One region of the Nocardiopsis sp. B62 genome, then DNA from elsewhere that is predicted to be linked to it. Evidence: riboswitches for the same ligand, from Rfam matches in the RefSeq annotation. Region 1 holds a riboswitch; the other holds the start of a gene.

Region 1 (7,014 bases):
ACTCCGCTGAACGGCACCGTGAGCAGCACCGCGAGCAGCACGACTCCGCCGGTGACGGCGTCCACCGCCGGGATCAGTCCGATCCCGATCGCCAGTGCGGCCAGGAGCTTGGCGGCCGGGTTCAGGCTGGTGAGCCAGTAGCGGGCGCCGCCGCCCTCGGGCACGTCCAGGGTGAGGGTGTCCCCTCCCATGGAGCGATGCGAGACCTGGGAACTCACACGTCCCCCTCTCGTGCCGTGGCAGCCGTCTCGACGGGCGCCGCGCGCCCGTCGGCCACCCGCACCTCCACGTCCGTCAGACGGCGCAGGAGGAGCTCGTCGTGGGTGGCCATGACCACGGCCCGCCCCTCGGCGCGCAGGACGCCGAGCAGCTCCACCAGCTCCGTCCAGGTCCGGGTGTCCTGGCCGAAGGTGGGTTCGTCCAGCACCAGCAGGTCCGGGGCGTGTGAGGGACCGGAGCTGAGCGCGGTCGCCACCGAGAGGCGCCGCTTCTCGCCGCCGGAGAGCGTGTAGGGGTGCACCTCGGCCAACCTGGTGAGCCGCAGCCGCTCCATCAGTTCGCCCACCCAGGCGTCGGTCTCGGCCTCTCCCATCCCGGCCCGCAGCGGCGCGAAGCGGAGTTCGTCGCGGACCGTGGCGGTGACGAACTGGTCCTCGGCGTGCTGGAAGACCGTGCCCACGTGGCGGGCCAGACGGCGTGCAGGCCAGCGAACCAGCGGACGCCGGTCCGACTCGGCCAGCGGACCGCGCGGCAGCACCTGTCCCCGGTGTGGGCGGGACAGCCCGGCCAGCATGGTCAGGAGCGTGGACTTGCCAGCCCCGTTGGGCCCGGTCAGCGCGGTCGCGGTCCCCGCGCGCACGGTGACGTTCACGTCGTCGAGCACCGTGCGCCGGGGCGCGGCGCGCACGCCCACCTGGAAGGGGGTGCGGGCGGTGACGTCCACGGTCTCCACCAGCAGTCCGCCGCCAGGTCCGGGCGTGAGTTCGGGGGCGGGCTCGTTGCCGGGGATCCACACGCCCTGTTCGGCCAGGGAACGACCGTGTTCGGCGAACACCCGTGCCGGGGTGCCGTCCGCGATCACTCCCCCGCCGGGTGCGACCACCACCACCCGGTCCACCAGGTCCACGACGTCGGCCACCCGGTGTTCGACCAGCACGAGGGTGGCCCGGGTCTCGCCGAGCAGGCGGGAGAGCAGGTCGCGGACCAGCGAGGCACCGGCCGGGTCGAGGTTGGCGGTGGGTTCGTCCAGGAGCAGCAGGCGCGGCCGCATGGCCAGCGCTCCGGCGATCACCAGACGCTGCTTCTCGCCGCCGGAGAGCGCGCCCGTGGAGTGCCGGAGGCCGTAGGGGAAGCCGACCTCCGCCAGGGAGCGCTCGACCCTCGGCCAGATGAGCCCGGGGTCCACCCCCAGGTTCTCCAGCCCGAAGGCGACGTCGTCCCCGGCGCGGGCCATCACGAGCTGGGTCTCGGGGTCCTGGCTCACCAGCCCAACGCCGCCCCGGCCACGGTCGGCGGGGACACCGTCCACCAGCAACGACCCCTCCTGCTCGCCGCTGATGGCGCCGTCCTCACCGGTGAGCCCGGCCAGGGAGTGCAGCAGGGTGGACTTGCCCGCGCCCGAGGCGCCGAGCAGCAGGACCCGCTCCCCCGGTTCGACGGTCAGGTCCACCCCGCGCAGGGCGTGGTCGTCGCGGCCCGCGTGCTTCCATCCCCAGCCGGAGAGTTCGACGCGCGCACCGCCTGTGTCGGGTCGGGTCACGGGTCAGCCCCTGGCCGAGGGGAAGGGGGCCAGCGCACCGGCCCGGGCCAGCGCCGTGGTGAGCAGTCGGGCGCCCACACCCGCGATGACCGCCGCACTGAGGACCACGATCACCCCGTAGGTGAGCTGGTACTCGATCGGCCAGGTGACGTTGTAGGCGATGTTGTCCCGGATGGCCGGGGAGAGCCCGGCGACGGCGGCTGCGAGCACGGCCACGCCCATGTTCCAGCGCCGGTAGGCGAAGGCGAGGAAGACCAGCTCGGGCAGCAGCCCCTGGAGGGCGCCGTCGAGGACGACCATGATCCCCCACTGGGTGCCCAGCACGGCCGAGACGGAGGCGGCCGCGATCGAGGTCAGCAGGGCCGCTCCGGGCTTGCGGATGATGAGGCCGCCGAGCACACCGGAGATCAGCCACATGCCGTAGACGACGGCCTGCCCGGGCGGGAAGGCGACGAACAGCGGTGTGGTGACCGACCAGACGATGTTCCACAGCCAGAAGACGACGCCGACCGCGACGCCGATCACGGCGGCCACGACGATGTCGACGGTGCGCCAGCTCCGGAACTTCGCCAGGACCTCCTGGACGGTGCCCGTGGGCCGGGCGGCGGTTCCGGGACCGGTCTCACGGTCGCTTTCGGTACTCATGGTGGTTGATGTCCCTTCGTCGGGGTGACGAGGGCCCATGTGGCCAAGAGCGCCAGCCGGGCGCGCGCACGCGCACGCCGCGATGGCGGTTTCCTATGACTTCCTTCGCTGGCATGACCCAGATCAGGTGTGTAAGGGTCTGCGGCCGGGTGCCGCACTCTCAGCGCTCACGCGCTCCCCTGTCGGATTGCCTCCATTATGGTGCAAACGTGACGATTGGTGAAGACCTTCCCACCTGTGGGACGCGAACGCACCGGCCCCGGAGGGGTCTCGGAGGGGCTCGGACCGGCTTCGGGAACGCCGGAGCGGGGGCGCGCCCGACGGTGGTCGCCGGTCGCACCCCCGCTCGGAGTGCCGTCACGGGTGCCTGACGCACCCGGGGGTCAGCAGCTCAGGTTCGACCCCGTCGTGGTGCCGAGGATCTGGGTGAAGTGCGTGAACGTGTTGATGCGGCTCTGCACCTGTCCCGGGTTGCCGCCGTTGCACTCGATCGAGCCGTTGATGGAGCGGATCGACTCGCCGAAGCCGTGACCGCCGACGATGGCGGTGTGCCCCGACATCGTTCCGGCGCCGGGCTGGGTGTTCCAGAACCAGAGTCCGGTCCGCCAGGCGATCGCGGCGTCCTGCTCGACCAGGTAGGGGTTGTTCAGAAGGTCGATGCCGAGGGCGTCACCAGCGGCCTTGTAGTTGTAGTTCCAGCTCAGCTGGATCGGGCCCTTGCCGTAGTAGGCGGACTGTCCGGCCGGGCAGCCGAAGGGCTGGCCCCAGTCGCAGTAGTGCGGGTAGTTCGCCTCGTTGGTCTCCTTGATGTGCACCAGTCCACCGGTCTCGTGGCTGACGTTGGCGAGGAACGCGGCCGCCTCCCGTCGCTGCACCTCGACACTGCCCGTGTTGGTGAAGCCCGGGTACGAGCTCAGGGCGGCGGTGAGGCCGGCGTAGGTGTAGAAGGAGTTCCGGTTCGGGAACATCTGGTTGAACTGGGCCTCGCTGACCACGAAGTCACTGGGGCCCGGCTGCTCCCCGCCTCCGTCGGTGCCGCACGCGCCCTGGTCGGACCAGACGTCCGAGGTGCCGGGACGTTCGTTCTGCGTCCACCACTTGGCGGTGTAGTTGCGGCCTTCGAAGGAGACCTGGCCGCCGCCGGTGTAGACGGCGGAGGAGCTCCAGGCGGTCGCGCAGGTGGCGGCCTGCGCGACCGTGGCGGGGAGGGTAACGAGCACAGCCGCGATCGCGCCCAGCGCGGCGAGCTGACTCAGGAGACGTCGGATCACGTGATCACACTCCTAGGGTGCGGCGCTGCGTCCGACCGCGCGCCGCAGGGGGTGACGTCACCTAAGCAAGGCTGGTCTAGACCTGTCAAGATCCCCAACCACGGATTGTGAGAACACGATGACGGCGAGGCCCGCCACACGGGTCCGCGCCCCGGTCGCGTGATCGCCGTTCCCGCACGACCACCGGACCGGGGCGCGGACCCCCGGACGCCCTAGGCCTCCTCGTCGCCGTCGTCGCCGCCCCCGTCGTCGTCGCCGTCGTCGCCCCTCTGCTCCGCCGGTTCGGTCTTCGGGTCGCCGAAGCTTCCGGGCGACCCCGCGAAACTGTCCGAGGGCAGGTGATCGGTGGCGCCGCGCATGCTCTCCTGCCAGATCGGACCGGGCAGGGTGCCGCCGTAGACGATCCCGTAGTAGCGGCCGCCGATCGTCACGCTCTGGAGCGGGTTCTGCTCGCCGCCGCGCACGTCGCCCACGACCACGGCGGAGGCGAGGTTCGGGGTGTACCCGGCGAACCAGGCGTAGGCGGCCCCGTCCGTGGTGCCGGTCTTGCCCGCGGCCGGCCGACCGATGTCCAGTCCCTTGGCGGTGCCCCCGTCGAAGGTCTGCTGGAGCAGGTGGTTCACCCCGTCGGCGGCGTCCTGCTTGACCGTCCGCTCGCACTCGGAGGTGGTCTTGAGCTGCTCGCCGGTGCCCTCCTCGGTCACCGAGCGCACCGGGCGGGGCTCGCAGTACTCACCGCGTGCGGCGAAGGTCGCGTAGGAGGCGGCCACGTTCAGCGGGGACACCTCCTGGTCGCCCAGGGTGAAGGAGCTCCACACCCCGAGGTCTGCGCCGTCCGCGCGGTGCACTCCGGCCTTCTCCGCCATCTCCGAGGTCTCGCACAGGCCCACGCGCTTCTGGAGCTGGGCGAAGTAGGTGTTCACCGACCCCTTGGTCGCGCTGATCATGTTGTGGCTGCCGTCGTCGCTCTCACCGGCGTTGCGCACGTTCCACGCGGACATCCTGGTGCCGTCGCAGCCGGACATCCCGCTGACGGACATGCTCTTGGGTGAGGAGAAGCTGGTCCCGTAGCCCAGGCCCTTCTCCAGCGCCGCGGCCAGCGTGTACGTCTTGAAGGTGGACCCGGCCTGGTAACCGGAGGAGCCGCCGTCGGCCTGGTCCACGGCGAGGTTGAGGGAGGTCGTGCCCACCGCCTCGTCGTCGAACCCGTACTTCAGGTTCTGGGCCAGGGCGCGCACCCGGCCGGAGCCGGGTTCGATCATCGCCTGGGCCGCGAACTTCGTGGAGTCCTCGTGCGGGACGCGCTTTTCGATGGCCTTCTCCGCGGCGTCCTGCGCGGCCGCGTCGAGTGTCGTCCGCACGGTCAGCCCGCCCTGGACGATGCGCTGTTCGCGCTCCTCGGCGGTGCCGCCGATCAGGTCCGAGTTCCGCAGCCAGCGCATGGTGTAGTCGCAGAAGAACGGGTAGTCGCTCTCCGCGCAACTGCCTCCGCGCGGCGTGGAGTCGATGCCCAGCCCCCGCTCCTTGTGGGCCTCGGCCTCCTTGGCGTCGAGCACGTCGGTGGCCACCATGCGGTCCAGTACGACGTTGCGGCGTTCGAGCGCGCCCTCGGGGTTGTTCAGCGGGTCGTAGAACGAGGGGGCGCGCACCAGACCGGCCAGCATGGCCGCCTGGCCGGCGTCGAGGTCGGCGGCGGGGATGGAGAAGTACCGCTGCGCGGCGATCTCGACACCATGCGCGCCTCCGCCGAAGTAGGACAGGTTCAGGTACCCCTCCAGGATCTCGTCCTTGGTGAGGCGGTCCTCGACGTCGATCGCGTAGCGCAGTTCGGTGAGCTTGCGGCCCAGGTTCTGCGCGCTGGCGCCCTCGACGTCCTCCTCCGTGTCCGCGGTCTCGATGAGGAGGTTCTTCACGTACTGCTGAGTGATGGTCGAACCGCCCTGCGTGTCGCCCTGGGCGGTGCGCGCGGCGGCACGGATCACGCCGCGCAGGTCCAGGCCCTTGTGTTCGTAGAAACGGTCGTCCTCGATGGCCATGAGGGCCGTGCCCACCCACGGGCTGATGTCGTCGAGGCCCACCACGCGGCGTTCGCGTTCGGAGACCTCGGCGAAGGGCGTCCCGTCGTCGGCGGTGAGCAGGACACGGGAGGACAGGCTGGGTACGTCCAGGTCACCGGGCAGGGACATGAACCCGGCCGCCGCGTCACGGGCGACCAGTCCGGCACCTCCCACCCAGGGCATGACCAGGGCCGCCGACAACAGCCCGGCGACGACCCCGAGCCCGGACAGCCTGAGCAGCGCCTCACGCCGGTCCTGCGGCTGGTCGTGCTTCAGGAACCCCCGGAACGCCTCCAGGAACGGATCCAGGAACGGACCACCCCGGTTCGACTCCGTCACGTCGCCCCCCTACGGCCGTGTGCTGTCCGCGCGCCACGCGACACGAACACTGCGACGCCCACACTCGCAGCCGGTACGCAAAGGGAAGTCCGTCAAATCAGGCGTGTTAGCGAAAACCTTCCTCAATCCACGGCAAAGCCGTGCAGATCGTGCACGCTTCGCGAGTCAGGATGGATCGCCTGTAAACCCCCGGACCTTTCCTTGACCTGAGGGCGGTTCGGCGGCGGGTACCCGATCCGCGAGTGACAGGACACCCGAATATGGGGCGAACGTTTCCCAGGGGACTGATCGGACTCGCGAAGATGCCCGGAATCCAGCCCTCCCGCTCGTTGGCGCATTTGACAGCCCTACCCATCCCAGCCTCCTCACCAACATGCGACCTGATTTTTCCGAATTTTCATGAAGCGGAATACGAAAACAACCACAGAGGCGCCTGAATCGCTTGGTGACCTATGCCCGCATTGCGAGGTTCGCCAAGGTGAAACGCGGCAAATACCAGGTCTTGGCGCCTCCGCCTAGTGTGGCGAGGATCACATTAATACTGCGGCCTCGCCACTCTGCCAAACCCCACTAGAGGGCCGACGATAGACAGCGGAGGGCACCGAAGCCGCAATCCGGACAGGTTCCCGATCCGAGCTTTCGTTAACTCCGTATTTCCATGGATGAACTCCCGGTTATTCACGCACGAACCCTTGCCCGTGCCATCCCATAACGCCCGAACCACGACAATTACGGTGTAGCCAGTGATCGGACGACTGCCCATCCTCGACATCTCTCCACACAACGGACTCGGCCCCGTGAAAGCCGTTCCCGGTGAACGTTTCACCGTGTCCGCCACCGTCATCCGTGAGGGCCACGACTCCCTCGCCGCGGGCGTGGTCCTCCACTCCCCCAAGGGCCGCCGGGAGGCGCTGGTCCCCATGCGGGAACGGGACCGCGGGAC
Region 2 (7,014 bases), on a different contig from region 1:
CCGCCCTCGATCGCCCGCCGCCCAGTTCGCCACCACGGACCGGCTCTCGGACTACTGGCGCTTCTACTGGGCGGTCGCGGAGGCACAGATCAGCCGGTGGCTCCCCGAGCGGCCCTCCCGGCTGCTCGACCTGTCCAGCCCCGACTTCCAGGGGACTCCACGCGCCGTCGCCGCTGGCCACGACGTCGTCACGCTGCTGCCCTCGGTGGACATGGCCATGCGTCGGCCGCTCACCCTGGTGAACGGCCGGGCCGTGGTGCCGCGCCCCACACCGCGCGGTCGTCTGCGGCACGTGGTGGGCGACTCCGCCTTCCTGCGCGCCTTCACCCCCGAGTCGTTCGACGGGGTGATCGCGGACAACCGGGTGTTCTCCCGGCACCTGGCCACCGAGTCGTCGATGTCCGAGGTGGCCCGGGTGCTGCGTCCTGGCGGACGGGTGCTGGTCTGCGTGGACTCCGTGGTCCTGGGCATGGCGCTGCTGGCCGAACAGGACGCCTGGCCGGAGCTGAGCCACGCGCCCAGCGCCGACGTGCTCCTGGTGCCCTGGCCGGACGGTTCGATCACCCGCTGCTTCACCGCCGAGCAGGTCACGGAGATGGTCACCGAGGCCGGGCTCGAACTGGAGTGGATCAAGCCGCGCACGGTGTTGTCGGCGTCCACGGTCGAGATGATGCTGGCCCGCGATCCCAGGTCCATGGCGCGGCTGGTCGAGATGGAACTGCACGCGGCCGATTCCGACGACTACGTCGGCGTCCACCTGGTCGCCAGCGCCCACAAGCCCGAGTAGCCGGGCCCGGCGCCGCTCCTGTTGCTTCTGGTGGGTGTGAAGCTGGTGGTACCGCCGGTGCCACCGGTGCTGCTGTGACTCTGGGCGATGGCCGGCGGGCCCGACACACCCTGCGGTGTGACGGGCCCGGGACGGGCGCTCCCTAGTCGGCGAGCGGCAGGTAGACGCGGTTGCCGCCGTCGGCGAACTCGGCGGACTTGTCGGCCATGCCCTTCTCGATCGCCTCGACGGTGTCCAGGCCGTTCTCCTCGGCGTACCTGCGCACGTCCTGGGAGATCTTCATCGAGCAGAACTTGGGCCCGCACATCGAACAGAAGTGCGCGGTCTTGGCCGGTTCGGCGGGCAGGGTCTCGTCGTGGAAGGCCTGAGCGGTCTCCGGGTCCAGGGACAGGTGGAACTGGTCCTGCCAGCGGAACTCGAAGCGCGCCCTGGACAGTTCGTCGTCCCACTCCTGGGCGCCCGGGTGTCCCTTGGCGACGTCGGCGGCGTGGGCGGCGAGCTTGTAGGTGATGACGCCGGTCTTGACGTCGTCGCGGTTGGGCAGCCCGAGGTGCTCCTTGGGGGTCACGTAGCAGAGCATCGCGGTGCCGTGCCAGCCGATCTGCGCGGCTCCGATCGCGGAGGTGATGTGGTCGTAGCCGGGGGCGACGTCCGTGGCCAGGGGGCCGAGCGTGTAGAACGGCGCCTCACCACACAGCTCCTCCTCCAGGCGCACGTTCTCCCTGATCTTGTCCATCGGCACGTGGCCGGGGCCCTCGATCATCACCTGCACGTCGTGCGATCGGGCGATGTGGGTGAGCTCGCCCAGGGTGCGCAGCTCGGCGAACTGGGCCTCGTCGTTGGCGTCGGCGATGGAGCCGGGGCGCAGGCCGTCGCCCAGGGAGAACGTGACGTCGTAGCGGCGCAGGATCTCGCACAGCTCCTCGTAGTGGGTGTAGAGGAAGCTCTCCCTGTGGTGGGCCAGGCACCACGCGGCCATGATGGAGCCGCCGCGCGAGACGATGCCGGTGACGCGGCGGGCGGCCAGCGGCACGTACCGGAGCAGGACGCCCGCGTGGACGGTCATGTAGTCCACGCCCTGTTCGGCCTGCTCGATGATGGTCTCCCGGTAGATCTCCCAGCTCAGCTTCGTGGGGTCGCCGTTGACCTTCTCCAGTGCCTGGTAGATCGGGACGGTGCCGATGGGCACCGGTGAGTTGCGGACGATGCGTTCGCGGGTCTCGTGGATGCGCTTGCCGGTGGACAGGTCCATCACGGTGTCGGCGCCCCAACGTGTGGCCCACACCATCTTCTCGACCTCCTCGGGCACCGAGGAGGTGACGGCGGAGTTGCCGATGTTGGCGTTGATCTTCACAAGGAAGTTCTTGCCGATGATGGTGGGTTCGGACTCGGGGTGGTTGCGGTTGACCGGGATGACCGCGCGGCCGATGGCGACCTCGGCGCGGACGAACTCGGGGTCGGCGCCCTCCCGGGCGGCCACGAAGCGCATCTCGGGGGTGATGGTTCCGGCCCTGGCGTGGGCCAGCTGGGTGGTCGCCCCGTCGACGGGGTCCAGTGCCCACGTCTCGCGGGTGCGCGGGAGCCCCTGGTGGACGTCGATGCGTGCGTTGTCGTCGGTGTAGGGGCCGGAGGTGTCGTACAGATCGAAGTGGCTGCCGTTGCTGAGATCCACCCGGCGGCGCGGGACGCGGAGGGTGGTGCCCTCAGGGGTGGTGATCTCGTCGTGGACCTTGCGAGATCCCATGATGGGACCTGTGGTCACCCGGTGCTCGTCGGCGGTGGAAACGTCACGACCGTCGATAGCCGTCATGGCATGCCTCCCTACGTCGGAATTACCCGAACAGGTTCTGCGGTCGGCGACACCCTTGAGTCGCCCTCTCAGCCCGCCATGGCGCGAGCTCCCGCGTTGCGTATTCACATGTGCGCACGTCGAACGTGCCGGGACACCTCGATCACGGTGTCCAGGGCCCGGGGAAGCACTCCCCCGTGGCCTCGCACACCATACACAGGCCGTCCCCGGCCCTGTCCAGCCTCACCGGGGTCAGAAAAGTGTCTCCGGTTCGCCGCGGCCGGAGTCCTCGGCCGGTTCCAGCAGGTGGGGACCGTTGTTCTTGACGCTGTTGACCTCGGTGGAGACCTCGTCCACCGAGAACCGGTCCACCGGGGAGTCGTCCAGCACGTGGGCCAGCTCCTCGGCGCCGGTGGCGGGGTCGAGCCAGACGGACCAGTCCTCGCGCGGCACCACGACAGGCATGCGTTCGTGGATGTGGGCGAGTTCGGGGGCGGCCTCGGTGGTGATGACCGCACAGGTCCACAGCCAGGCGTCGGGGTCGCTCGGGTCGTCGACCTCGGGGTCACGCCAGCGCTCGAAGATCCCGGCCAGGGCGAGCGGTTCGTCTCCGGAATAGTGCACGGAGAAGGGCTTCTTGGCGGCCTTGGCCTTGCGCCTCTTGTGCTGTGGGTCGGTGGCGGGAGAGGTGCTGGCCTCGGTGGTGCCGTCCTTGTTGAGCAGCTGCCACTCGTAGTAGGCGTCGGCCGGGAGGAGGCACCGGCGGTGCCGGTAGGCGGTGCGGAAGGCGGGCCTGTCCGCGACCGTCTCGCCGCGCGCGTTGATCATGCGGTAGCCGACGTTGCGGTCCCTGGCGCCGCCGGGAACAAGGCCCCAGCGCATCGTGTGCAGGGAGCGCGGCCCCGGTTCACCGGAGGTGCCCCCCTGGGGCGGCGGGCCGAGCACGGCGTACACCGGGCTGCCCGGCGCGATGTTGTAGTCCGGGTCGAGCTCCTCCAGCGGCGGCCAGGCGCGCGGGTCCCCCGTGCCGTCCTGGGCCTCCTCGGGGAGGGCGAAGGCCAGCTGGAGCTGGTGCACGTTCCTGGACTGGGCATAGCGACCGCACATGGGTGGAATCCTATGCGATCCGCCCTTCCGGGACCCCGGGATCACCGTCCGTCCCGTCCGTCCCTGCGGTCCCGGTCTCCGCGCCGGAGAGCCGGACGACCAGTGCCCCGACCAGCCCGGCGAGGAGGGCCACCGACCCGGCGGCGGCCAGCAGTTCCCGGGGGTGGTCAGCGGCGAACCATCCGGCGATCAGGAATCCCACGACGAAACCTCCGTTGACCACCGCGCCCATGAGCGCGTGGGCCCGCCCCAGGAGGGACTCCGGTGTGTGCCGGTGGACCACCGACCTGAGCAGGATGTTGAACACGGAGTTGCCCGCACCGGCCAGCACCACGCACACTGCCGCCACCCACAGCACCGGGAACCAGGCCCACAGTGCCAGCGCCGCACCCACGAGGGCGGCGGCGAGCGCCACCCCGCGCCCGGTCGGGGCCGGGCGCAGCACCGACACGGCCAACGCACCCGACAGCAGGCCCGCGCCCCAGCCCGCCGTGAGCGCCCCGAAGACCTCGGCCCCGTGTCCCATCACCTCCCGTGTCACGAACACCATGGCCACGTTGGTGGTGGACGTGGCCACCACCGCGAGGAGCAGGACCGGCATCAGCACGCGGAACAGCCGGGCCCGGAGGACGTGGCGGGCACCGTCCAACGCGCCCGACCACAGGGTGCCGGTGGTACTGGCCGCGGGGCGCCGCACGCCCAGGAGCAGGAAGGTCCCGGCCGCCACGAAGAAGCTCGCCGAGTCCGTGAGCAGGGCCGGGACGATCCCGAAGAGGCCCACCAGGACCCCTCCCACCAGAGGGCCGAGCACGGTGGCCGAGGCCCGGGCCCCCTCGAACAGCGAGTTGGCGTGCACCGGGGAGAGGTCCCCGGCGGCGCCGGGCAGAAGGGTGAGGATCGCGGGATTGACAAGGGCAGCCAGGGAGCTGACCGTGAGGACACACAGCACCAGGACACCGGGGTGGGGGAACCAGACGGCGGGCAGGATGGCCAGGCCCTGCCCCACGCAGGCCAGGACCAGGACACGGCCGGTGTCGAAGCGGTCCAGTACCGCCCCGGCGAGCGGCGCGAGCAGGACGAGCGGACCGATCTGGGCGGTCAGCAGAGCGGTGACCCACAGGGAGTTCCCGGTCTCGGCGAGCTGGAACACGGCCGCGACCAGCACCACCTCGTCCCCCATCGACGACAGCAGGATGGCGGTGAGCAGCGCCGCCGCGCGGAGGCGGCGCGCCGCCGGGGCGGCGGGGTTCGGGGGATCGTCGGGCACGGCGCCTCCGGGGGATCGGTTCGGACCGATCCTGCCCTCCGCTCCCCCGGATCGTCACCCGGTTTTCGCGTCCTCCGGCGAGCGCTCCTCGGTTCCGGTCGCCGCTTCGGTCTCCGTCTCGGCGGCCGGGGTCCGGGACCGCCAGGCGCCGAGGAGACCGACCAGGACGGCGACGGCACCGATCGGGGCCAGGGTCCAGGGCGCCCAGCGGTCGAGTCCACGCAGCAGCAGCGAACGCACCCGGGCCTGCTCGGCGTAGCCGGAGACCTGTCCGTCGGACAGGGTCAGTTCCGTGTCGAGCAGGTCCACCTCACCCGAGCCGTTCTGCGGCCGCAAGGTCTCGTGCCTGCGCTCCTCCAGGTTCACGACGATGCCGGTGACCGGCTCGACCCAGAAGGTCCGCTCGGCCGTGAGCCAGCGGTTCGCGCTGACGGTGCCCTCGGCGTCGGGATCGAACAGGGCGGCGGGTACCTCACGCGCGGAATCGGGGACCTGGGTGGCGTCCACAGTCTGGGTGTATCGGCGCACGGCCACCCCGGCGACCTCGTCGTCGTCCTCGAACTCGACCGAGGGGGCCGAGCGCACCTCGGCGTCGTAGAAGGAGTGGTTCCCCTCGGCCGCCCCGGGCGGCCAGTACAGGACCAGCCCGGCCTGGCGCACCGCGCGGTCGCCGTTGACGTGCTCACCGCAGCAGTTGACCGCCCGACCAGTCCTGCGGTCCACGATGACCCTGCGGCTCCAGTGGTCGAGCACCCGCTCCGACGAGGAGGTGTCCACCGTCATCTCCCACGCCGACCAGTCGGCGCCGTGCCCGGAGGCCACCACCCGGGTGTCCCGTTCGAGGTCGGCGCCCTCAACCAGGCTCCAGGTGGCGGTGTCCAGGTAGCTGGCGTCGGCGTCGACCATGCGCAGGCCGAGGGTGGCGTCGGCCGGGAGCAGGGCGACGCGGTCGTGCACGTACAGCGGCAGCAGCAGGGAGAGGGTCAGCAGGAACGTCCCCGCCGCCACCAGGAGGGTGCCCCGGGGCAGGCTCCGGGGCGGTTCCGCGCCGGTTCTCATGGGGGCCGTCACCCGCGCACCTCCTCGACGTCGTGACCGGCCTCGGGCAGCCGGTCGGTCACCCGTTCCGGTTCCGTCCCGTTCTCGGGCGGTCCGGTCCGCCGGTCCCCGCCTCCGGAGGTCTCCGTGGAACCCTCGGCCGGAGCCCCGGGGGCATCGGCCAAGGGTGGCCCGTGCCCGTCCCATCGCTGGCCCAGGGCCAGGACGAGCCGGGCCATCGCGGGCAGGCACAGCGCCTGCGGAACCCAGCCGCGCAGCGCCGTGCCCAGGGTCTCGGTGATGTCGTGGAAGGGCATGTTCACCACCAGGTGCGTCCCCGAGGCCATGGCCAGTCCGGCCAGGGCCAGGGACACCGTGACCACCCAGGGCCCCGCGAGGTACGGCAGTGCCCGACCTCCCAGGGACGGCCTGCCGGGTTTGGCGTGGCGCAGGCGTTTCGGGGCCCGTCGGGCCAGCCACCACAGGGTCAGCAGGATCAGCCCGACCACGGCCGCACCGGCCCAGCCCGCGATCCAGACCCCGTAGGCCAGGCCCAACGGCAGCACCACTCGTCGGGGCAGCCAGCCGGGCCCCACGCCGGGCAGGGCGCGCGAACCATGCGGGCCTTGGGCGGCCGTCGACCGCCTGCCGCCCGGCAGCCAGCGGCGCGGCCACAGGGCCAGAACCACGAGCAGCGCGGCCAGGGCGCCGCCCGCCACCAGCACGCGGTGGTAGACGGCGTCCGGGGCGTAGGTGAGGGTGACCGTGCCCGCGCTGCCCTCGGGCAGCACCCAGGCCTGCTTCCAACCCTCGAGCCGGACCGGTTCCAGCGGCCCGTCGCCGCCGTCGACCCGGGCCTCCCAGCCCTCGTTGAAGTTCTCATTGACCACCAGGAAGCTGTCCTCGTCGACGTCCACGTCGAAGCGGCGCTCACCGGGCCCCCAGGTGTGCACCGCGTCGACCGCCGCCATGTCGACCCCGGGGGTTCCACCGGCCGCGCCGTCGCTGGTCTCCACCACGGCCGAA

The links. A riboswitch is a leader RNA that binds a small molecule or an ion and turns the genes downstream of it on or off. The one in region 1 is predicted to bind thiamine pyrophosphate.
Region 2: it holds a riboswitch for thiamine pyrophosphate, as region 1 does, so the genes downstream of both, thiC (phosphomethylpyrimidine synthase ThiC) here and KBX21_RS10475 (ECF transporter S component) in region 1, are expected to answer to the same signal.

Annotation. Positions count from the first base shown of each region.
Region 1 is NZ_JAGPXK010000007.1:104,323-111,336, reverse strand. Features, by position in the region: gene KBX21_RS10485 (energy-coupling factor transporter transmembrane protein EcfT) at 1-191, opposite strand, end outside; gene KBX21_RS10480 (ABC transporter ATP-binding protein) at 215-1,759, opposite strand; gene KBX21_RS10475 (ECF transporter S component) at 1,763-2,404, opposite strand; TPP riboswitch at 2,488-2,595, opposite strand; gene KBX21_RS10470 (glycoside hydrolase family 19 protein) at 2,788-3,675, opposite strand; gene KBX21_RS10465 (transglycosylase domain-containing protein) at 3,888-6,071, opposite strand; gene KBX21_RS10460 (alpha-1,4-glucan--maltose-1-phosphate maltosyltransferase) at 6,815-7,014, shown strand, end outside.
Region 2 is NZ_JAGPXK010000027.1:56,901-63,914, reverse strand. Features, by position in the region: gene KBX21_RS22335 (class I SAM-dependent methyltransferase) at 1-787, shown strand, start outside; gene thiC (phosphomethylpyrimidine synthase ThiC) at 930-2,597, opposite strand; TPP riboswitch at 2,587-2,702, opposite strand; gene KBX21_RS22325 (SOS response-associated peptidase) at 2,829-3,683, opposite strand; gene KBX21_RS22320 (MFS transporter) at 3,694-4,950, opposite strand; gene KBX21_RS22315 (DUF3068 domain-containing protein) at 5,005-6,009, opposite strand; gene KBX21_RS22310 (alpha-(1->3)-arabinofuranosyltransferase) at 6,018-7,014, opposite strand, start outside.